Regions from separate parts of the Streptomyces sp. NPDC007264 genome, predicted to be linked through region 1. Evidence: riboswitches for the same ligand, from Rfam matches in the RefSeq annotation. Region 1 holds a riboswitch; each other region holds the start of a gene.
The links. Region 1 has a riboswitch for cobalamin ahead of ACFYMU_RS22410 (HoxN/HupN/NixA family nickel/cobalt transporter). Riboswitches for the same ligand answer to the same signal wherever they lie in the genome.

Region 1 (7,693 bases):
AAGCTGGAAGCCTTCCTGCCCGCCGACCGGGCGACGGCGGAGGCGCTCTCCGCGGCCGCCGGGACCACGGACCCGACCACCGGGGATCAGGCACCCGGGAACATGTAGTCGGCCTTGATCCGGCCGTTGTCGTCGAGCATGAGCACCTCCAGGCCCCCGCCCACCACGTCACCGGTCTCGGTGGAAACGGCCTCCCAGCCGAACTCGACCAGATCGCGAAGGCGTACCGCGTCGGCGCGCGCCCGGAAGGCGAATCCCTGCTTCTCGACGAACCGCTCGTAGCTGCGCGCGACCCGGGTCTCGATGGCGTCGTGCCCCCGAGCCTCCAGAGTCTGGTGTTCGAAGCCGAGTTCCGCGGCGATCTCCCGCATCTCCGCGGGCGGATGGAGGACGTGGGTGCCGTCCTCCGCCCACAACCGCTCGATGGCCGCCCGGCGTTCGGCCGCGTCCTGCACCGTCCACATCGCTGTGTAACGGTCGGCCAGGTGCTGCGGGTCGATCTCGATCATGTACATCTCCTCGCCGGACAGGAAGTCTGGGACCCCGATCCTGCGGCGCGCGGCGGAGAGTGACAATTCCCCCCGGGGAATGGGCTTCCGGGCGGCGGCGACCCCTGAACGGCTGCCGGCCGCCCGGTGCGTCACCGTCCGTCCGCGGGGCGGGGAGCCCACCGCTCCTCGACCTTCGCCAGCCGCCAGTAGGCGAGGGCGCCCGCCCAGACGACCACGAACAGCCCGACGATGACGAAGCCCACGTTGCCGAGGTCGAGCCCGGCTATCCAGCCGGTGACCGCGTCCCGCAGATCCAGCTTCTCGTGCAGCACGCCGACCAGTTCGATGGTGCCGATCAGGAAGGCCACCGCGATCGACAGTCCGGTGATCGTGAGGTTGTAGAACACCTTGCGCACCGGGTTGGAGAAGGCCCACTGGTAGGCGAAGTTCATGAACGTGCCGTCGAGCGTGTCGAACAGGCACATGCCGGCGGTGAACAGCAGCGGCAGGCACAGGATCGCGTACCAGGGCAGTCCGGCCGCCGCGCCCGAGCCCGCCATCACCATCAGCGTGACCTCGGTGGCCGTCTCGAAGCCGAGACCGAACAGGAAGCCCAGCGGGTACATCTGGCCCGGACGCGAGATCGTCCTGGTGAGGCGGCCGAGGACGCGGTTCATGAAGCCCCGCGAGTCCAGGTGCCGTTCGAGCTCCGTCTCGTCGTACGCGCCCGAGCGCATCGACCTGAAGACCTTCAGGATGCCGGTGAGGGCGACCAGGTTGAGGGCGGCGATGAGGTACAGGAACGTGCCGGCGACCGTCGTCCCCATGAAGCCGAGGACCTGGTGGGTGTGCGAGTCCTCGTTCGTGACGCGGTCGGCGAGCCGGGTGCCGCCCGCGATCATCACGGCCAGCAGGACCACCACGCTGGAGTGGCCCAGCGCGAACCAGAATCCGACGGACACCGGCCGCTTGCCGTCGGCCATCAGTTTGCGCGTGGTGTTGTCGATCGCGGCGATGTGGTCGGCGTCGAAGGCGTGCCGCATGCCCAGGGTGTACGCGGTCACACCGAGCCCGATGCCGAACGCCTTGGAGCCGACGGCGTAGTGCTCCGGCTCCACCAGGAGGAACAGAACCCCGAAGGCGACCACGTGCAGGGCCGCGATCACCGCCAGCAGCACGGCGGTTCGCAGGGTGTCCTCGCGCCGCCACCGGAAGGACGCAGGGTCGGGCAGGGTCATTCGGTCACGCTCCAGCACCTCGTGGATCACTTCGTGAGATGCCGTGGCCGGTCTCCTGGCTGACGGGTCACCGCGCCCGTTCCTGCCTTCCCGGCCGTCGTACGGCCAGTGGCGCCACCCGCGAACGGGCGGCACGGAACGGGAACTCCCCGATCACAGTGGCGAGGGCCGCTCCGGCCTGAGCCCCTGAGGGCTTTCACCGGTCTTCCCGAACACCACGGCCCGCCCACCTTAGGGCGGACCCCGCGATGCCTGCAAGGCTGCACAGTTGCGCAGATGTCTGGAGGTATCGAAGATCACACAGGGGTTCCTGGGACACTGTCCGCATGCATCTCGTCCCCGCCGAACGCGCCGGCCGGCGCATCATCGACGGCAACCGGGTCTGCCAGGCCATCGAAGCCATCGGTGAGCCGGAAGCCGTGCGTGCCTGGGCCGACCGCTTCTCCCTGCTCGCCGATCCCGGCCGGCTGGCCCTGCTGCTCGCCCTGCACCGGGCCGGGCCGCTCGCCGTCTCCGATCTCGCCGTGGCGACCGGCATGAACGACCCCGCCGTCTCGCAGGCGCTGCGGCTGCTGCGGACCGCCGAGGTGGTCGTGGGGGAGAAGCAGGGGCGCATCGTCCGCTACCGGGTGACCGATTCGGTCGTGCTGGAGCTGCTCAGGCAGGTCACATGACGGGTCGTCATCGACGACGGGCCGCGGGGCGCCGTCCACCACGCGAGGGGCGTCTTCCGGCCGAAGTGACCGCCGTGACTGTAGCGGTCCGTGTCGCTGTTGGGCCGAACGGGTGACCATGCGTAAGAATTGACCGGTGCAGACGATGAGTGCGAGCCACCCCCGGGAGGACCGGTGAACAGCCGCGATGTCACCGACGAACAGTGGGAGGGGCTCGCCCAGGTCGTTCCGTTGCGCGGCCGGGACGCCTGGCCGTCCGCGGTCGACCACCGGTCCATACCCGAGGCCGAGACCGAGGCGCGGCGCCGCTTCGTGGTGCTGCGGGTCAATGTGTTCGCGGACGCCCGCGACGTCGCCGAGACGCTGATGGCGGGGGTGCCCGTGCTGCTCGACCTCACGGGCGCGGAGACCGAGGTCGCCAAGAGGGTGCTGGACTTCAGCACCGGCGTCGTCTTCGGGCTCTCCAGCGGGATGCACCGGGTCGACCGCAATGTGTTCCTGCTGACACCGCCGGGGACCGAGGTGCGCGGGCTGATGGAGGGGGCCGGCGTCCCAGGGGTCTGAGACCGGGGCGGCGAGGTCCCCGGAGCCCGGGAGTTGGCCGGCGTCGCCGCGGGGGGCGGTCCGCGCGCGGCCGCGCCGTCCGGCCGTGCGTCCGGTCGCGCTGCTCGGGCGGGGACGTCGCTCGATCGTGGGAAGCGCGTGACGGTAAAACGGTTCGCCCCGGCCCGACGGCCTACGGTCCGGACATGACCGTCTCCTCCGCGCCGTCCCCGCCCGGCCCGGCTCGCAGCGCGGACGCACGGCCGGACCGGCCGTGCGTCACCGAGCTGAGGCTGTCCGCGTTCGGCGGTCACCGGCGGGCCGCCTTCGCGCTGGGGCCGCTGACGCTGTTCACGGGCCCGAGCGGCTCGGGCAAGTCGCGGGTGCTGCAGGCGTACGAGGCGCTGGCGCGGCTCGGGGGCGGGGCGGAGCTGGCGGAGGCGTTCCCCCACCCGGCGGCCTGCGTTCCCGAGCGGGCGCGACCCGACGCCCAGCGACGGCGCGGCTTCCGCATCGGGTGCACGGCCGACGGCCCACAGGGTCCGGTCCGGCTCGACATCGCCGTGCAGGCCGAGCCCGAACTGCGGGTCGTCGGCGAGCGGTTGACGTCCGGCGGGCTGATCCTGCTGGAGACGGCCCTGCTCGACCCCGGGCGCGCTACGGTGCAGGCGGCCTGGCACACGGCGGACGCCTCCCCGGTGACCCGCGCCCCGCTGCCGGACGACCGCCTCGGCACCGGCCTGCTGCCGCTGCGCGTGGCCGGCCGGACGGAAGGGCAGCGCCGGGTGCTGGCCGCGGCCGAGCAGATGGTCGTCGCCCTGCGCTCCGTCTTCGCCTGCGACCCGAGCCCCCGCTGGATGCGTACCCCGGCGCCGCTGGGCGCGGGCCGGCTGCTGCCGGGCTGCGACAACCTGGCGGCCGTGCTGTGGCGTACGCGCGCGGAGTGCGCCCGGCGGCACGCGCTGCTGGCCTCGGCGGTCGGGGCGGGCTGTGCGGGACGGGTCGTCGACCTGCTGGCGGAGCCGCTCGGCGACGGCACGGTGCGCGCGCTGCTCGACCGCGGGGACGGACTGCGTACGCCGCTGGAACTGCTCGGCGACGGTGAACTGCGGTACGTGGCCCTGGCCCTCGTCCTCCTCACCGGCCCCGGCGTGCTGGCGGTTGACCCGGCGGGGGAGGTGCCCGCGGCGCTGCAGACGCTCACGGTGCTGGCGGACGATCTCGACCGCTGCATGGACCGGCGGCAGGCGCGGGGACTGCTGGAGCTGGCGGCGCGGATGTGCGAGCGGGGCCACATCCGGCTGGTGGGCGCGGTGAGCGAGGCGTCCTGCGCGGCGGGGACGGAGGGGGTGACGGTGGTAGACCTGGGGCCGTGACAGAGGAACACCGGCGACGGGAAGACCTGGACGTGGCGCGGCTGCAGCGCCGGCTCGCGGAGTTCGCCGCGGTGCGCAACTGGCAGCCCTACCACACCCCGAAGAACCTGGCGGCCGCGCTCAGCGTGGAGGCGTCCGAACTGGTCGAGATCTTCCAGTGGCTGACGCCGGAGGAGTCGGCCCGGGTGATGGACGACCCGGGCACGGCGCACCGGGTGACCGACGAGGTCGCGGACGTGCTCGCCTATCTGCTGCAGCTGTGCGAGGTGCTCGGCATCGACGCGCTGGCGGCGCTGGATGCGAAGATCGACCGCAATGAGCAGAGGTTTCCGGCGCCGGGCGCGGACTGAGCGACGGCGTCCCGGGGTCCGCCGGTCTGCCGGTCCACCAGTCACTCTCCGGAGTTACGGAATTGCCCCTACCTCTCAACTTGTCCACAGATTTCGGAACAGCTCTGGCTTTTCGTCCCGCGTGCCTTCACTCTGGGTAGTGGACGACGGAGTTCGGGCAGACGCGCACCAGCGCGTCGGGACGGAGCGGGGGCAGCGCATGGACGCGGTGCGGCTCATCGTGGCGAGCAGGCGTGCCCTGGCCGGGAGCGAGGACGGGCCGAGGATCATGGCGGAGGCGTGGCAGGCGTACGCCCTGGCGCAGGCGATGGGCAGCCGCCTCGCCGTCTCCGGCCCACCCGAACTGCGCGGCGAGGCACTCGGGTTGACGGAGCTGGCGGGCCGTGGCTGCGGCGTTCTGCACACACCGCCCATCGACGTGGCCGATCTGCGCGCCGCTCAGCTCACGGACCTGGGCGACGCCCGCCAGGCGCTCCTCGACCTCGGCACCCTCCTCGCGGAGCTGGGCATGGCCCTCATCGCCGTGGCGAGCGCGGCGGACGACGAGGGCACCTACTGGCAGTGCATGGAGGCGATCGACGCGGCCGACGAGTCCAGGGACCGGGTCACGGAACTGCTGCGCAGACTGGCGGCGAGGGACGGTGAGATACGGGAGCGGTACCGGACGGCGGGGTGAGACGGCCCGCCCCCGCCCCCGCCCCCGCCCCCGTCCCCGGCGCCGGGGGCGCGGCGCCGGAGCGCGATCACCGGCGTCGACCGCGGCCCGGCGTGCAGGATGGGGGCATGGATCTTCGCATCTTCACCGAGCCCCAGCAGGGGGCGACCTACGACACCCTTCTCTCCGTCGCCAAGGCCACCGAGGACCTGGGCTTCGACGCCTTCTTCCGCTCCGACCACTATCTGAAGATGGGCGGCGTGGACGGCCTGCCCGGACCCACCGACGCCTGGATCACCCTCGCCGGCCTCGCCCGTGAGACCAGCCGCATCCGCCTCGGCACGCTGATGACGGCGGGGACCTTCCGCCTCCCCGGCGTCCTGGCCATCCAGGTCGCGCAGGTCGACCAGATGTCCGGCGGCCGCGTCGAACTGGGCCTGGGCGCGGGCTGGTTCGAGGACGAGCACAAGGCGTACGGCATTCCCTTCCCGAAGGAGAAGTTCGCCCGCCTCGAGGAACAGCTGGAGATCGTCACGGGACTGTGGGAGACCGAGGCCGGCGCGACCTTCAGCTTCCACGGGACCTACTACGACCTGACCGACTCACCGGCCCTGCCCAAGCCCGCCCAGGCCAGGATCCCGGTGCTCATCGGCGGCCACGGCGCGACCCGCACCCCGCGGCTGGCCGCGCGCCACGCCGACGAGTTCAACATGCCGTTCGCGTCGATCGAGGACAGCGAGCGCCAGTTCGGCCGGGTCCGCGCCGCCGCCGCACAGGCCGGACGCGACGCGGACGCGCTGACGTACTCGAACGCGCTGGTGGCCTGCGTCGGCAAGGACGACCAGGAGGTGGCCCGTCGCGCCGCCGCGATCGGCCGCGAGGTCGACGAGCTGAAGGCCAACGGGCTGGCGGGCTCCCCGGCCGAGGTCGTGGACAAGATCGGCCGGTACGCGGAGATCGGCTCCCGGCGCATCTACCTCCAGATCCTCGACCTCCACGACCTGGACCACCTGGAGCTGATCTCCTCCCAGGTCCAGTCCCAGCTGACCTGATCCGGACCATGTCCCGCCCCGGGCCGCGGCGGTGCCCGGCCGGGGCGGGGCAGCACCGGATCCTGCGCAGTTGTTCGAAATCCGGTGGTCGCCGGACCCCGGGGCCGGGAGACTCGGGCCATGTTCCTGACGATCAGCACCGCCGGCACAGCCGAACGCCCGGCGACCGACCTCGGTTTCCTGCTGCACAAGCATCCCGACGCGTCGCAGGCGTTCTCGACCTCCTACGGCACGGCCCACGTCTTCTACCCCGAGGCGGACGCCGAGCGCTGCACGGCGGCGCTGCTGCTGGAGGTCGATGCCGTCGCGCTGGTCCGGCGGGGCAAGGGCAAGGGGCGCGGCGGCGCGCCCGACGCCGCGCTCGCGCAGTACGTCAACGACCGCCCGTACGCGGCCTCCTCGCTGCTCGCCGTCGCGTTGAGCAACGTGTTCTCCAGCGCGATGCGGGGCGTGTGCAAGGCCAGGCCCGAGCGTGCCGGGCAGCCGCTGCCGCTGCGCGTGGAGGTGCCCGCGCTGCCCGCCCGGGGCGGTCCCGACCTGGTGCGGCGTCTGTTCGAACCGCTCGGCTGGACGGTCACCGCCGAACCGATCGTGCTGGACGCCGAGTTCCCCGAGTGGGGCGACTCCCGGTATGTGCGCCTCGTCCTGGAGTCGGACGCGCTGACCCTGGCCGGGGCCCTGCGCCACCTCTACGTCCTGCTGCCCGTCCTCGACGACGCCAAGCACTACTGGGTCTCCTCCGACGAGGTCGACAAGCTCCTGCGTGCCGGTGAGGGCTGGCTGCCCGACCACCCCGAGCAGAAGCTGATCACCACCCGCTATCTGGCGCGCCGCTGGTCGTTGACCCGGCAGGCGATGGAGCGCCTGGAACTGGTCCGGCTCGCGGAGGCGGACGACAGCGAGGTCGAGGAGATCGACAACGCGGTCGAGGCGGAGACCGGGACGGACGAGGAGAGGCCGGCGCCGCTGGCCGTGCAGCGCAGGGACGCGATCATCGGGGTGCTCAGGGAGTCCGGCGCGGCCCGCGTCCTCGACCTCGGCTGCGGTCAGGGCCAGTTGGTGCAGGAACTGCTCAGGGACCCGCGGTTCACGGAGATCGTCGGCGTCGACGTGTCGATGCGCGCGCTCACCATCGCCTCCCGGCGGCTGAAGCTGGACCGGATGGGGGAGCGGCAGGCGTCGCGGGTGCAGCTGTTCCAGGGCTCGCTCGCGTACACCGACCGGCGGCTGAAGGGGTACGACGCCGCCGTGCTGAGCGAGGTCGTGGAGCACGTCGACCCGCCCCGGCTGTCCGCCCTGGAGTACGCGGTGTTC
Region 2 (7,693 bases), on a different contig from region 1:
TCGCCGAGGCCGAGGAGACCATCGAGACGTCGCTGGCCACCCCGCGCGAGGCCGGCCTCCTAGGCACGGACGTGGGTCTGCCGATGCTGATGCTCTCCCGGCACTCACTGGACAGGACGGGGCAGCCGGTGGAGTGGGTGCGGTCCGTCTACCGCGGGGACCGCTACAAGTTCGTGGCGAGGCTGAAGCGGCCCACCGAGTAGATCGACGCTGCGGGCGGTATGGCGCCGCCCCCGAAGCTGCTCTACGGTCCTTCCGTCGCCGCACGGACGGGAGGACGGCCCGGCGTCCGCCGAGAACGGCGTCCGCCGAGAACGTTCCCCGGACCCCCTTTTTCGTCACGCAGCGCACTCGGGCGGGTGCGTACGGACCACCAAGAGGTCTATACCCTGGGGGGGTTCCTGTTGCTGTTGGAAACCGATATGCGGAGAGGTCTTCCGCATACCAGACACCGTCACCTACATTGCCTGCGCGTTACCACCGGTGATCAGTGAGGGGACGGAGCCGCCATATGTCAAATGAGCCCAACGCAGGAAGAGCGGCGATGGTGACGCCTGTGCGCGTCGTCATCGCCCTCTGCCTCCTAGCACCATTCGTCGCGATGCTGTGGGTCGGTTCCTACGCCAAGACGGACCCGGCCTTCATCGGCATCCCCTTCTTCTACTGGTACCAGATGCTGTGGGTCGTGATCTCCACGGCGCTGACGATGACCGCGTACAAGCTGTGGCAGCGTGACCAGCGCGCCCACGCCTCCGAGAAGGGGGGTGCGGCGGAATGAAGGACGGAGTGAACGGCGTGGCGCTCGGCGTCTTCATCTTCTTCTTCCTGGCCGTGACCGTCGTGGGCTTCCTGGCGGCACGCTGGCGCAAGGCCGACAACGAGCACAGCCTCGACGAATGGGGCCTGGGCGGACGGTCGTTCGGCACCTGGATCACGTGGTTCCTGCTCGGCGGCGACCTCTACACGGCGTACACCTTCGTGGCCGTGCCGGCGGCGATCTACGCGGCGGGCGCGATGGGCTTCTTCGCGGTGCCGTACACGATCCTGGTCTACCCGCTGATCTTCATGTTCCTGCCCCGCCTGTGGTCGGTGTCGCACCGGCACGGCTACGTGACGACGTCGGACTTCGTACGCGGACGCTTCGGCTCGAAGGGTCTGTCGCTGGCGGTGGCGGTCACCGGCATCCTGGCGACGATGCCGTACATCGCGCTCCAACTGGTCGGCATCCAGGCCGTGCTGGACGTGATGGGCGTGGGCGGCGGCGAGAGCACCAACTGGTTCGTGAAGGACCTGCCGCTGCTGATCGCCTTCGGCGTGCTGGCGGCGTACACGTACTCCTCGGGCCTGCGGGCGCCCGCCCTGATCGCGTTCGTCAAGGACGCGCTGATCTACATCGTCATCGCGGTGGCGATCATCTACATCCCGATCAAGCTGGGCGGCTTCGACGACGTCTTCGCCAAGGCCGGCCAGGCGTTCGCGCAGACGAACCCGGCGACGGGCAAGCCACGCGGGGCGCTGGTGACGCCGGAGGCGGGCCAGTGGACGTACGTGACCCTCGCACTGGGCTCGGCGCTCGCGCTGTTCATGTACCCCCACTCGATCACCGCGACGCTGTCCTCGCGCAGCCGTGAGGTGATCCGCCGCAACACCACGATCCTGCCGCTGTACTCACTGATGCTGGGTCTGCTCGCGCTGCTCGGCTTCATGGCGATCGCGGCCGGTGTCAAGGTGAAGAACGGCCAGCTGGCGATCCCGCAGCTGTTCGAGGACATGTTCCCGGACTGGTTCGCGGGCGTGGCGTTCGCGGCGATCGGCATCGGGGCGCTCGTCCCGGCGGCGATCATGTCGATCGCGGCGGCGAACCTGTTCACCCGCAACATCTACAGGGACTTCATCAAGCCGGACGCCACGCCCCATCAGGAGACCAGGGTCTCCAAGACGGTGTCGCTGCTGGTGAAGGTGGGCGCCCTGGTCTTCGTCCTGACGATGGACAAGACGGTGGCCATCAACTTCCAGCTCCTCGGCGGGATCTGGATCCTGCAGACCTTCCCGGCCCTGGTCGGCGGCCTGTTCACCCGCTGGTTCCACCGCTGGGCGCTGCTGGCGGGCTGGGCGGTCGGCATGGTGTACGGCACGATGGCGGCGTACGGCGTCGCCTCACCGACCCAGAAGCACTTCGGCGGATCGGCGAAGGAGATCCCCGGCATCGGCGAGATGGGCTACATCGGCCTGACGGCGTTCGTCCTGAACGTCGCCGTCACCGTGGGGCTGACTCTGGTCCTGAAGGCGGTCAAGGCTCCGGAGGGCGTCGACGAGACCCAGCCGGGCGACTACACGGCGGACGCGGGCGACCCCGGGGTGGAGGTGGAACTGCCGCCGGCCACGGCGGAGACCGCGCACTGAGCCGCAGTCGAGGACGGGCCGCCGGAGGTGATCCGGCGGCCCGTTGTCATACCCGTGCCGCACACTCGACCCCATGGACATCGTGATCCGACGGGCGGAACCCGGCGACTACGAGGCGCTCGGGCAGATCACCGCACAGGCCTACCTCCAGGACGGCCTCCTGGACTTCGGGGAGAGCGACGCGTACCTCGACGAGCTGAGGGACGTGGCCGGGCGGGCCGCGGCGGCCGAGGTGCTGGTGGCGGTCGAGCGCGCGGACGCCCCCTCCGCTCCGGGGAGCGTGCTCGGCGGGGTGACGTTCGTGCCGCACGGCGGCCCCATGGCCGACATCGCCCGGCCCGACGAGGCCGAGATACGGATGCTCGCCGTCGCCCGCACGGCCCGCGGCCGGGGGATCGGCGAGGCCCTCGTGCGCGCCTGCCTCGACCGGGCCCGCGCCACGGACGGCTGCGCACGGATGGTGCTGTCCACCCAGCGCACCATGCTCACCGCGCACCGCATCTACGAGCGCCTGGGGTTCGTCCGCACTCCCGAGCGCGACTGGAACCCGCTCCCGCAGCTCGACGACATCACCCTCCTCACCTATGAGTTGCGCCTCTGACACACCCCGAAGCCACCAAGACACACAACATCTTGGGGTGGCAGCGAAAGCCGACACAAGATGTATGCTCGTGCTCGCTGTCGCCGCAGGGGAATCCGGTGCGAATCCGGAACTGTCCCGCAACGGTGCACTTGTGCGTGTTCGCTCCCGCGTGCGCGTCACGAGCGTCAGTCCGAGGACCTGCCGACAGCGCGCCCGGCCGTCCGGCCCGGCGCCCGACGTCCGGGCCTCGTGGAATGGGCCGGTGGACGCGACGCCGCGTGCGCTCGTGAGCCGCCCCGCCCTCCCCGGGCCCCGTGCCGAGCGAGGGAGTGCCCTACGTGACGATCGCGCCAGCCGACCCGGCTTCAGCGACTTCGCCCACGACACCGGCGGTGGCCGAGGGGACCGACGGTCCCGGTGCCGCGCTGCTGCGGACCCTGACCGAGCTGACCGCCGACCTCCCGGACGCCGACCCCGGCCGGGTCGCCGCCGCCGCGCTGCGCGGCCGGTCGGCGCACGCGGACGAGGCGGAGCTGCGCGAACTGGCCACGGAGGCGGCCGCCGGCCTCATCTCCGAGGACCCCGCCTACTCGAGGCTGGCCGCCCGGCTGCTGACGACCGGCATCCGCGCCGAGGCCGCCTCACAGGGCGTCACCTCGTTCACCGGGTCCATCGCCGTCGGACACCGCGAAGGGCTCATCGCCGACCGCACCGCCGCGTTCGTGCGTCGGCACGCCGACCGGCTCGACGCGCTCGTGGACCCCTCGGCCGACGACCGGTTCGGCTACTTCGGCCTGCGCACCCTGCACAGCCGCTACCTCCTGCGGCACCCGATCACCCGCAAGGCCGTCGAGACACCGCAGTTCTTCATGCTGCGCGTCGCCTGCGGCCTCGCCGAGGACACCGTGCCCGGTCCGGAGACCGGCTCCCGGTCCATGGACGAGGTGGCCGCGCTCTACCGGCTCATGAGCCGCCTCGACTACCTCCCCTCCTCCCCCACGCTCTTCAACTCCGGCACCCGGCACCCCCAGATGTCGTCCTGCTACCTCCTCGACTCCCCGAGGGACCAACTGGACTCCCTCTACGAGCGCTACCACCAGGTCGCCCGCCTCTCCAAGCACGCCGGCGGCATCGGGCTGTCGTACTCCCGCATCCGCTCCCGCGGATCCCTCATCCGTGGCACCAACGGGCACTCGGGCGGCATCGTCCCGTTCCTGAAGACCCTCGACGCCTCGGTCGCCGCGGTGAACCAGGGCGGCCGGCGCAAGGGCGCCGCCGCCGTCTACCTGGAGACCTGGCACGCCGACATCGAGGAGTTCCTCGAACTGCGCGACAACACAGGCGAGGACGCCCGCCGCACCCACAACCTCAACCTCGCGCACTGGGTCCCGGACGAGTTCATGCGCCGGGTCGAGGCCGACGAGCGGTGGTCGCTGTTCTCGCCGTCCGACGTGCCGGAGCTGGTCGACCTGTGGGGCGGGGAGTTCGACGCCGCGTACCGCGCGGCGGAGGCCGCCGGGCTGGCCCGCAGGACCCTCCCGGCCCGCGACCTGTACGGCCGCATGATGCGCGCCCTCGCCCAGACCGGCAACGGCTGGATGACCTTCAAGGACGCCGCCAACCGCACCGGCAACCAGACGGCACGGCCGGGCCACGTCATCCACTCCTCCAACCTGTGCACCGAGATCCTGGAGGTCACGCACGACGGGGAGACGGCGGTCTGCAACCTGGGGTCGGTCAATCTCGGCGCGTTCGTCGACACGGCGAGCGGCGACCTCGACTGGGAGCGGCTGGACGCCACCGTCCGTACCGCCGTCACCTTCCTCGACCGCGTCATCGACATCAACTACTACCCGACCGCGCAGGCGGCCCGTTCCAACGCCGCCTGGCGCCCGGTGGGCCTGGGCGTCATGGGGCTGCAGGACGTGTTCTTCCGGCTGCGCCTGCCCTTCGACTCACCCGGGGCGAAGGCGCTGTCCACCCGTATCGCCGAGCGCATCATGCTCACCGCGTACGAGACCTCCGCCGACCTCGCCGAGCGGAACGGCCCCCTGCCCGCCTGGGAGAAGACCCGTACCGCCCAGGGCGTACTGCACCCCGACCACTACGACGTCGAAGCGGCCTGGCCGGAGCGCTGGGCGGCGCTGCGGGCACGGATCGCGGCCATCGGCCTGCGCAACGCGCTGCTGCTCGCCGTCGCGCCGACCGCCACCATCGCGTCCATCGCGGGCGTGTACGAGTGCATCGAGCCGCAGGTCTCCAACCTGTTCAAGCGCGAGACGCTGTCCGGGGAGTTCCTCCAGGTCAACTCCTACCTGGTCGACGACCTGAAGGGGCTGGGCCTCTGGGACGCCCGCACCCGGGAGGCGCTGCGCGAGGCGAACGGCTCGGTGCAGGACGTCGCCCGGATCCCCGAGGACGTGCGGACGCTGTACCGCACGGCGTGGGAGATCCCGCAGCGCGCCCTGATCGACATGGCCGCCGCCCGCACCCCGTTCCTGGACCAGGCCCAGTCCCTGAACCTGTTCCTGGAGACGCCGACCATCGGCAAGCTCTCCTCGATGTACGCGTACGCCTGGAAGCGGGGGCTGAAGACGACCTACTACCTGCGCTCACGCCCGGCGACCCGCATCGCCCGCGCCGCCCGGGCGGCCGTCCCCGTGCAGCAGGCCGCCCCGGACCTCGAAGCGGTCGCCTGCTCCCTTGAGAACCCCGAGTCCTGCGAGGCCTGCCAGTGATGTCCGTCCACCCGCCGAAGAAGAGTGCGCACCTGCTCGACCCGGGCTTCGAACTGACCCTGCGCCCCATGCGCTATCCCGACTTCTACGAGCGCTACCGGGACGCCGTCAAGAACACCTGGACCGTGGAGGAGGTCGACCTCCACTCGGACGTCGCCGACCTCGCCAGGCTCACCCCGGGGGAGCAGCACCTGATCGGCCGGCTCGTCGCGTTCTTCGCGACGGGCGACTCGATCGTGGCCAACAACCTCGTGCTGACCCTGTACAAGCACATCAACTCCCCCGAGGCGCGGCTGTACCTGTCCCGCCAGCTGTTCGAGGAGGCCGTGCACGTCCAGTTCTATCTGACGCTGCTGGACACCTATCTCCCCGATCCGCGGGAGCGGGCCGCCGCCTTCTCGGCGATCGAGCACATCCCGTCGATCCGCGAGAAGGCACGGTTCTGCTTCCGCTGGATGGACTCGGTGGAGACGATGGGCCGGCTGGAGACGGCGGCCGACCGCCGTCGCTTCCTCCTCAACCTCATCTGCTTCGCCGCCTGCATCGAGGGCCTGTTCTTCTACGGGGCCTTCGCGTACGTCTACTGGTTCCGCAGCCGGGGCCTGCTGCACGGTCTGGCCACGGGCACCAACTGGGTGTTCCGCGACGAGACGATGCACATGAGCTTCGCCTTCGACGTGGTCGACACCGTGCGCAAGGAGGAGCCGGACCTCTTCGACGACGCGCTGGGCCGGCAGGTCACCGACATGCTGAGCGAGGCCGTCGAGGCCGAGCTGCAGTTCGCGCACGACCTGTGCGGTGACGGCCTCCCGGGCATGAACACCGACTCGATGCGGCAGTATCTGGAGTGCGTCGCCGATCAGCGCCTCACGCGCCTCGGCTTCGCCCCGGTGTACGGCTCCGAGAACCCCTTCTCCTTCATGGAGCTCCAGGGTGTTCAGGAACTGACCAACTTCTTCGAGCGGCGCCCGTCGGCGTACCAGGTCGCGGTGGAGGGCACCGTCGACCTCGACGAGGACTTCTGATCCCCTGCCTTCTCGCGTGCCTCCTCGGCCTGCCTGATCCGGCGGTCCACGCGGCGCTCGTGCGCGATGCCGATCAGTGAGGGGAGGACGAGGAGGACGAGGATCCCGAGGACGGTGAGCATTCCGGTGAGCGCTTCCACGTGTGTCGCATCCATGGACACCACTGTCCCGCCGTAGACTCCTTACCGTGAGTGGCAGGACTGTCGTACACCCTCGAATTACTGCCACTTCCACGGCACACTGGTCCCATGCTGAAGAACGTGGCGGCCGTCCTGCTCGACGGCGTGCACCCCTTCGAACTCGGCGTCGTCTGCGAGGTGTTCGGCATCGACCGCAGCGACGAGGGACTGCCCGTGTACGACTTCGCGGTAGCCTCGGCCGAGGGGCCCTCGCTCGCCGCCAACTGCGGGTTCACCCTGTCCACGGCGCACGGCCTCGAACGGCTGGAGGAGGCCGACCTGATCGCCGTGCCGGCCGGGGAGGGCTATGTGGCGCGGGCTTATCCACCGGAGCTGCTGGACGCGCTGCGCCGGGCCGCCGGGCGCGGGGCCCGGGTGCTCAGCGTCTGTTCCGGCGTGTTCGTGCTGGGAGCCGCCGGGCTGCTGGACGGGCGGCGCTGCGCGGTGCACTGGCGCCACGCGGACACGCTGGCGCGGCGCTTCCCGCGGGCCGTCGTCGAGCCGGACGTGCTGTACGTCGACGAGGATCCGGTGATCACCTCCGCGGGCACCGCGGCCGGCATCGACGCCTGCCTGCACATCGTGCGCAAGGAGCAGGGGCCGGACGTCGCCAACAGGATCGCCCGGCGCATGGTGGTGCCGCCGCACCGCGACGGCGGCCAGGCCCAGTACATCGAGAGGCCGCTGCCGCGGTCGCAGGGCGACACGGTCGCGGAGGTGCTGGTGTGGATGGAGCGGCACCTCGACGAGGAGGTGACGGTCGAG
Region 3 (7,693 bases), on a different contig from region 1:
GTTCGCGGCGCCGACGCAGACGAGCAGGGTCGCGAGCCTGAGACCGTCGTACAGGGCGAAGACGAGGGCCTCGGCGGTGACCCGGCCGCCGATGCGGATGCCCTGCGCCCAGTGCGGCAGGGGGACTTCGGGGAGGGTGAGGACGGTGTGGGTGCCCGGCAGGGGCGAGCCGAGGACCACGGCGAACAGGAGGCGGACGGCCAGGACGGCGAGACCGAGCCGGGCGAAGGCCGCGTAGGAGCGGGACCAGGGGGCGGCGGTGCGGCGCGCCGCGACGACGTAGGCGGACACGGCGACGAGGAGGCCCAGCAGGAGGGGGTTGGTGGTGCGGGTGGCGGCCGTGGCGAGACCGAGCGCCCACAGCCACCAGGCGCCCGCGTGCAGCGTCGGCCGGGCGCGGCGGGGACGGGATGCCATCGTCAGCTCCGGCGGCGGCGGGCCTGCCATATCGCGGCCGCGGCCAGGGCGGCCACGGCGGCGGCGCCCACGAGGACCCCCACGGACGGGCCGTGGCGCGGCGTGCCCGGATCCGTCCGCGGGGACGCCGTCCCCCGCGGCGCCGTCGACCGGGGCGCCGTGTCCCGTACCTGCTCGCCGCACCCCCGGGCCGGGTATCCGGCGATCGCGCACAGCAGGGCGTTGGTGTCGTAGCGGAGCGGCTCGGCCACCGCCGCCAGCGCGTCCGCCGTCGTCGCGTCCTCGGGGACGCGGGCGCAGACCGTGCGCGGGGCCGGCGGGGCCTCGTCCGAAGGGGCGTCCGCCGCGGTGCCGAAGTCGATGACCAGCGCCACCCGCTTGTGGCCGTCCCGCGCGGGCGTCGCCGCGCAGACGGCGGCGAAGTCCGCCCTCCCGCGCGGCTTCTCGGCGTCCTGGGAGTCCTGGCTGACGGCGAACCGGAAGCCCTGGACGTCCCCGTCGGCGGGGCGCGCGGTCGACGGGCCCTGGGTGGCGTACGTCCACGCCTGCCCCTGCCGCTCCCAGAAGGACCAGTACCGGTAGCCGACGGCGTGCGCCGGGCCCCCGGCCAGCAGTACCAGCAGGGCCACGACCGCGGCGGTCGCACCGCGGCGGATCACGGCTGCCGCCGCTTCCTGGTGCGGCCGGACAACAGGAAGCCGACGCCGATGCCGGCGACGAGGCCGACGCCGACGATCCACCAGACGGCGGGCCCCGAGTCCGAGCCGGACCGGGCGTTCCTGCCGGTGCCGTCGCTCCGCTCGGCCGCCTGCGGGGCAGGACCCGTCCCGTTGAGCGCGGTGACCAGGTCCGTGCCGCCGAAGCGGTGGGGGTCGGCGCCCATCGCGTGCGCGGCGAGGATCAGCTGGGCGTACGCGGCCGGTCCGCTCTGCCGCGCCCACTGCGCGGAGTTCTTCTCGAGCCAGGCGTAGGGCTTCTGCGCGGCCTCGGTCCGGCCCTGCGCGGCGAGCGCGACCACCGCGTCCGCCGTGTTGCCGTAGTCGGGCTGGTCACCGGCGCCGGGCAGTGCGGAGGTGAGGTGGCCGGTCGCGGCCGTGGCCCCGGCCAGGTAGGCGGCGCCGTTGGCCGCCACCTCGCGCGAGGTGAGCGGCTTGCCGGAGCCGGCGCAGCCGGACTCCTGCCGCGGTGCCTTCCCGGCCGACGCCACGAATCCCTTGCCGAGGGCGGCCAGCACACCGGCCGCCGTCGCGTCCGCGTTGGGCGCCAGCTTCCCGTGCTTGTCCGGCTGGTAGGCGAGCGCGCCCCCGCCGTGTCCGCCGCACGGTACGGACCACGACGCGAGCAGCTGCTGCGGTGTCGTGCCGTCGCCGCCGTCCGCGTGGACCTGTGCGGGATTCGCGCCCGCGGCCGCGAGCGCACCGATCACGACGGACGTGGAGTTGGCGTCGCTGGCGCCGCCCGGCGTGTATCCCCAGCCGCCGTCCTTGTTCTGCACGGACTTCAGCCAGGCGACGGCCTTGCCGGTCGCCGCGTCGTGTCCGCCGAGCGCGGTGAGGGCCTGGACGGCGGCGGCCGTGCTGTTGGTGTCGACCATGAGCTTGGCGTCGCAGGGCGTGCCCGGGTTCGCGCGGAACGCCGCGAACGCCCCGTTCGCGCACTGCTGTCCGGCCAGCCAGTCCACGGCCCGGGCGGCGGGCCGCACACCCGTCGTGTGCTGTGCGAGCAGGGCGAGGGACTGGCGCCAGACGCCGTCGTACGTCGGGTCGGTGCTGCCGTACAGACCCGACGGGATCACCGGTGACGGCGACGGCGACGGACCGGTGGCGGCGGCGGGCGCGGCGGCGCCGATCACTGCGGTGGCGGCCAGGGCCACGGCGCTGCGGCGGACGTTCATGATCGGCGGGTGCCTCTCCCTGCGGGGAGCCGGGCAGCACGGGACACCCCGGGCGGCTCGGCTCCGTAGACCTCGACGGTGCCGTGCACCGGCGGCTGCCGGTGTGCGTGAGCCAGTCACGATCCCGTGCGAGGTGTTCCGGCTCACCGCCGAAGCGGCTCACGGTTGCGGGTCAGCGCCGGATTCGCACCGGCTTCCCCTCGTACGGGTAGTGAGACGACCCGCTCACTCTAGCGGCCGGTACGGACGACCCCCAGACCGCCCGTCCCCCATGGCGGGACGGGCGTCGGACAGGGGCCGGGCGTGCGGCGGATCCGGGCGGCCGGGCCCGGGTGCTCCCTCAGCCGGTGTGCAGGATCCGGAAGCGACCGGGGCTTGCCGGATCCCGGTCGACGACCTGGACCGGCGCCCAGGCCCATTGCCGCACGCCGACGCCCGGCACCCGGGAGAACCGGATCGGCCCGCGGGTGCCCTCGACGGCGACGCGCGGCCAGGATGCGGCGATGCGCGCCCGGTCCGTGCCGTGGGAACGCAGCACGTCGGCGAGGACGGTGACCGTGTCGTAGCCCTCGAAGGCGACGAAGGAGGGCCCTTCGCCCAGCCGCTCGCGAAGGGTCGTCCCGACTCGCGCACCGAGGGGGGTGAGGCGCTCCGGCAGGTAGCGCAAGAACGGGATCGCCGAGCCGTCCTCGCCCAGCGAGGCCGCCCATCGGGCGAACTCCGGCTGCCCGGCCGGAGCGCCGATCATGATCTCGGCGAGGCGGTGGTCGCCGCGGACGGACCTGACGATCGGCACGGCCGGCTCCGGGTGGCCGACCAGAAGGAGGAGGGCCGTCGCGCGACGGTCGACGAGCGCGTCGCGGACGGCCGCGGGGGCGAGCGCGGCCGCGTCGAGTTCGACGACGGTGCCGCCGTGCGGGGCAAGACACTCCCGCAGAATGCGGGTCCCCGACGCCCAGTAGACGCTCGGCTGAGTCACCACGGCGATGCGGCTGTGGCCCGCCTCGAGGAGGAAGTCCGCGTAGATCCGCCAGCCGTGGGACTGCGCCGGGCAGAGGCGCGCGACCCACTCCGTCGGCTGTTCGGTGAGCGCGTCGAGCACCGCCGACGAGCAGAGGAACGGCAGGCCGAGGGCGTCGGCCCTGGCGGCGGCGGCGCGAGCGACGACGCTGTGGTACTCCCCGGCCAGGGCGGCCACGCCCAGGCGGGCCAGTTCGTCCACCGCTGCCGCGGCCCGCTGCGGATCGGCCGCGGTGTCCCGGACCACCAGCTCCAGCGGTCTTCCGGCGATCCCCCCGGCGCCGTTGACGTCGCGAACGGCCAGCTCGAGTCCGGCAAGCAGGTGCCGGCCCGCCTCGACCCAGCCGGGCCGGGTCAGCGGAACGAGAGCGCCGATCTGCACGGACGGCCCGTCAGCCCGCTCCGCTCCGGATGACGACGGTGAGGTGTTCATACGTGGGCGTCTCCCGCGTGACGATGGGGTGGCAGGTCCGCGTCGCCGAGGGGCGGGCCCGGGGGCACGTGTCCGTCCCGTCCCGCCGTGGCGGGCGGCGCCTGCGTGAGCATGCAGGACATTGCATCCACCGCCGTCCCCGACGGGCAAGCGTTCAGCCGTCCTTGCCCATCGCGCACGGTCACCGCCCCGGATGGAGCAGCGTCGTCCCGCACCTCGCGCGCTGTTCGGACAGGATGGGAGTGGCCTTCCGTTTCCGTCACGCAGTGCGGTCCGCAGGAGTCGCGCCATGAGAGCACATCGGGTCAACGCCGTCACAGCCTCCGCAGCAGCCCTCGCCCTGGGTGTCGCGGCCTGGGCATGGGCCGGCGCGGGAAGCGGCGCGGAGCCGCAGCCGAGCGGCGGCACGGTCACCGAGCCGCTGCGCGCCGAGCATCGCGAGCTGGTCCCGTCGATCGAAGCGCTCGCCGCGGCGGCCGAGGCGGTCGGCACCGCCTCGCCGGACGAGCAGCGCAAGCGGGCCGACTCCTCGTACGCGTTCCTCACGACACGGCTGATCCCGCACGCCGTGGCCGAGGACCGGGTGCTGTACGCGACGGTGGACTCCCTCCTCGCCGGCAGGGGGAAGACGCGCGCGACGGACACCATGCGTCGCGACCACGCCCAGGTCGGCACCCTGACCGCCGAACTCGGCAGGCTCCGCGGCCGGCTGGACCGGGCCGCCCCGGGCCCGGACGTCCGCGAGGACCTGCGCCGCGTTCTGTACTCCCTCCATGCGATCGTCGCGCTGCACTTCGCGAAGGAGGAAGAGGTCTATCTGCCCCTCCTCGACCGCGAACTCCCGCCCGAGCGGGCCCGGGAGATGTTCCAGCGGATGGAAGCGGCCGAGAAGCAGGCGCGCGGCGGCGGCAAGGCCCCGCACTGACCCCTGGCCGCTGGCCCCTGGCCCCTGACCGCGGGAGCGCCACCGCCGCGGCCCCGGTGGCGTGGGCGGCTGGGACCGCGGCTGGGACCGCGGCTGGGACCGTCCCCGGCAGGTGTCGCGCGCCGGTCAAACCGCCACGTACGTCAGGGGATCGCTGCCCGCCACCGCCTCCGCCCGCCCCAGCTTGACCAGCCGGCGCAGATGGGCCTCGGCCTCGGAGACCGCGATGTTCCGCGAGCCGTACGGGATGCGGTCCCAGGGGCGGTTCCACTCCATGCGCTCGGCGACCTGCCAGGGGGTGAGCGGGGTGGTCAGCAGGGCCAGGAGGCCGGTCAGCCGGTCCTCGTGGTGCGCCAGCAGCTCGTTCACGCGGGCCGGCGCGTCGGTGAACGGGTGCTGGTGGGCCGGGAGCACCTCCGCGGGCCGGAGGCGGCCGATGCGTTCCAGGGAGTCGAGGTAGTCGCCCAGAGGATCGGTCACCGTGGTGTCGTCCGGGTCCTCGTACAGGCCGATGTGCGGGGTGATCTCCGGGAGCAGGTGGTCGCCGGAGAACAGGCGGCCGTGGCCCGGGAGCCCGGCGGGATGGTCCTCCTCCAGGTGCAGGCAGACATGACCGGGCGTGTGCCCGGGGGTCCAGACCGCGCGCAGGCGGCGGCCGGGCAGGTCGAGGAGTTCGCCGGGGACGATCTCGCGGTCGGGCAGCGCGGGGGCGAGGCCCGGCAGGCTCGCGCGGCCACGGGCGGCGCGCAGCGGGGCGAGGTGTTCCTCGGGGGCGCCGGCCGTGGCGAGTTTGTCGGCCATGTACGCGAACCAGCGCTCGGGCCGGTTCTCCCGGGTGCGCCGCACCACGGAGATGTCGGCGGCGTGCATGGCGATCCATGCCCCGGACGCCTCGCGGACGGCGCCGGACAGGCCGTGGTGGTCGGGGTGGTGGTGGGTGACGACGACCCCGTGGATCTCCGCGGGTGAGGTGCCGCACTCCGCCAGCCCCTCGCTGAGGGCGTCCCAGGAGCCCGGATCGTCCCAGCCGGTGTCGACCAGCACCGGACCCCGGTCGGTGTCGACGACGTACACCAGGGTGTGCCCGAGGGGGTTGTCCGGAATGGGAACCCTGAGGGACCGCACGCCCCCGCCGTGATCGGCCGTCTGTGCCATGGGCTCCCCAATCGCCGTGTTCCGGTCAACTATAACTAGAACACGTTCCGAAGGTAGCCCCGGTCGACCTTCAACTGGCGCACTCCGCCTCCGTCCCGCCCGTGGACTGTGCCGACTGGAACTGGTATCAGTTTCGGTATCTGATGGATCGTCAGAGAAGTCCCGGGAGGCAGTCGGCCATGACCGAGCTTGTGGAACACGGACAGCTGTTCATCGGCGGGGAGTTGACCGACCCCCTGGGCACGGATGTCATCGAGGTGGTCTCGCCGCACACCGAGGAGGTCATCGGCCGGGTGCCGCACGCCGCCCGGGGTGACGTCGACCGGGCCGTCGCCGCCGCGCGCCGGGCCTTCGACGAGGGGCCCTGGCCGCGGATGACGCTGGACGAGCGGATCGAGGTCGTCACCCGGATCAAGGACGCGATCGCCGTGCGGCACGAGGAGATCGCCCGCGTGATCTCCTCCGAGAACGGCTCCCCGTACTCATGGAGCGTCCTCGCGCAGGCGCTGGGCGCGATGATGGTCTGGGACGCGGCCATCACGGTCGCACGGAACTTCACCTACGAGGAGCGGCGCGACGGCGTCCTCGGGAAGATCCTCGTGCGGCGCGAGCCCGTCGGGGTCGTCGCGGCCGTCGTGCCGTGGAACGTGCCGCAGTTCGTGGCCGCCGCGAAGCTCGCGCCCGCGCTGCTCACCGGCTGCGCGGTCGTCCTCAAGCCGTCGCCCGAGTCGCCCCTGGACGCCTACATCCTCGGCGAGATCGCACGCGAGGCCGGGCTGCCGGAGGGTGTGCTGTCGATCCTGCCCGCGGACCGCGAGGTGAGCGAGTACCTCGTCGGACACCCCGGGGTCGACAAGATCTCCTTCACCGGCTCGGTCGCGGCCGGGAAGCGCGTCATGGAGGTCGCCTCCCGCAATCTGACACGCGTGACGCTGGAGTTGGGCGGCAAGTCGGCGGCCGTGGTGCTGCCGGACGCGGACCTCGCCACCGCCGTGCCCGGGATCGTCCAGGCCGCCTGGATGAACAACGGCCAGGCGTGCGTGGCCCAGACCCGCATCCTGGTGCCGCGCTCGCGCTACGACGAGTTCGCCGACGCCTTCGCCGCCGCGGCGAGCGCGCTGGCGGTCGGCGACCCGCTGGACCCGGCGACCCAGGTCGGCCCGCTGGTGGCCCGGCGCCAGCAGCAGCGCAACCTCGACTACATCCGCATCGGCCAGGAGGAGGGCGCCAAGATCCTCGCCGGCGGCGGGCGTCCGGCGGGCCTGGACCGCGGCTGGTACGTGGAGCCGACCCTCTTCGGCGGCGTCGACAACTCCATGCGGATCGCCCGTGAGGAGATCTTCGGGCCGGTCATCTGCCTGCTTCCGTACGGCGACGAGAGCGAGGCCGTGAAGATCGCGAACGACTCCGACTACGGGCTCAGCGGCAGCGTGTGGACGGCGGACGTGGAGCACGGCGTCGAGGTGGCCCGGCGGGTGCGCACCGGCACGTACTCGGTGAACACCTTCAGCCTCGACATGCTCGGCCCCTTCGGCGGCTACAAGAACTCCGGCCTGGGCCGGGAGTTCGGGCCCGAGGGGTACGGCGAGTACCTGGAGCACAAGATGATCCACCTGCCGGCCGGGTACGGGGAGGCGTAGCGCATGGGCGACCGCTGGCACATCGAGGTGGACCGCTCGGTCTGCATCGGCTCCGCGCAGTGCGTCAACCACGCCCCGGATGCCTTCCGTCTGGACTCCGCGCGCCAGTCCCATCCCCTGGAGCCGGACACCGACGCGGGCGAGCAGGTGCTGGCGGCGGCGGAGAACTGCCCGGTGGAGGCGATCGTGATCACGGTGCTGGGGAGCGG

Region 2: it holds a riboswitch for cobalamin, as region 1 does, so the genes downstream of both, ACFYMU_RS05935 (ribonucleoside-diphosphate reductase subunit alpha) here and ACFYMU_RS22410 (HoxN/HupN/NixA family nickel/cobalt transporter) in region 1, are expected to answer to the same signal.
Region 3: it holds a riboswitch for cobalamin, as region 1 does, so the genes downstream of both, ACFYMU_RS08190 (prenyltransferase/squalene oxidase repeat-containing protein) here and ACFYMU_RS22410 (HoxN/HupN/NixA family nickel/cobalt transporter) in region 1, are expected to answer to the same signal.

What each region holds. Positions count from the first base shown of each region.
Region 1 covers NZ_JBIAFD010000013.1:19,817-27,509, reverse strand. The annotation lists gene ACFYMU_RS22420 (helix-turn-helix domain-containing protein) at 1-108, shown strand, start outside; gene ACFYMU_RS22415 (hypothetical protein) at 87-509, opposite strand; gene ACFYMU_RS22410 (HoxN/HupN/NixA family nickel/cobalt transporter) at 641-1,729, opposite strand; cobalamin riboswitch at 1,757-1,964, opposite strand; gene ACFYMU_RS22405 (ArsR/SmtB family transcription factor) at 2,056-2,403, shown strand; gene ACFYMU_RS22400 (cell division protein SepF) at 2,578-2,967, shown strand; gene ACFYMU_RS22395 (AAA family ATPase) at 3,153-4,322, shown strand; gene ACFYMU_RS22390 (nucleotide pyrophosphohydrolase) at 4,319-4,672, shown strand; gene ACFYMU_RS22385 (DUF6099 family protein) at 4,872-5,348, shown strand; gene ACFYMU_RS22380 (LLM class F420-dependent oxidoreductase) at 5,456-6,379, shown strand; gene ACFYMU_RS22375 (3' terminal RNA ribose 2'-O-methyltransferase Hen1) at 6,500-7,693, shown strand, end outside.
Region 2 covers NZ_JBIAFD010000003.1:193,861-201,553, forward strand. The annotation lists gene ACFYMU_RS05915 (GntR family transcriptional regulator) at 1-203, shown strand, start outside; gene ACFYMU_RS05920 (DUF3311 domain-containing protein) at 545-778, shown strand; gene mctP (monocarboxylate uptake permease MctP) at 775-2,403, shown strand; gene ACFYMU_RS05930 (GNAT family N-acetyltransferase) at 2,477-3,004, shown strand; cobalamin riboswitch at 3,052-3,207, shown strand; gene ACFYMU_RS05935 (ribonucleoside-diphosphate reductase subunit alpha) at 3,325-5,724, shown strand; gene ACFYMU_RS05940 (ribonucleotide-diphosphate reductase subunit beta) at 5,724-6,749, shown strand; gene ACFYMU_RS05945 (hypothetical protein) at 6,662-6,904, opposite strand; gene ACFYMU_RS05950 (GlxA family transcriptional regulator) at 6,998-7,693, shown strand, end outside.
Region 3 covers NZ_JBIAFD010000004.1:222,617-230,309, forward strand. The annotation lists gene ACFYMU_RS08180 (CbiQ family ECF transporter T component) at 1-417, opposite strand, end outside; gene ACFYMU_RS08185 (SCO2322 family protein) at 420-1,076, opposite strand; gene ACFYMU_RS08190 (prenyltransferase/squalene oxidase repeat-containing protein) at 1,073-2,311, opposite strand; cobalamin riboswitch at 2,422-2,556, opposite strand; gene ACFYMU_RS08195 (ABC transporter substrate-binding protein) at 2,652-3,764, opposite strand; gene ACFYMU_RS08200 (hemerythrin domain-containing protein) at 4,054-4,689, shown strand; gene ACFYMU_RS08205 (MBL fold metallo-hydrolase) at 4,816-5,844, opposite strand; gene ACFYMU_RS08210 (aldehyde dehydrogenase) at 6,024-7,484, shown strand; gene ACFYMU_RS08215 (ferredoxin) at 7,488-7,693, shown strand, end outside.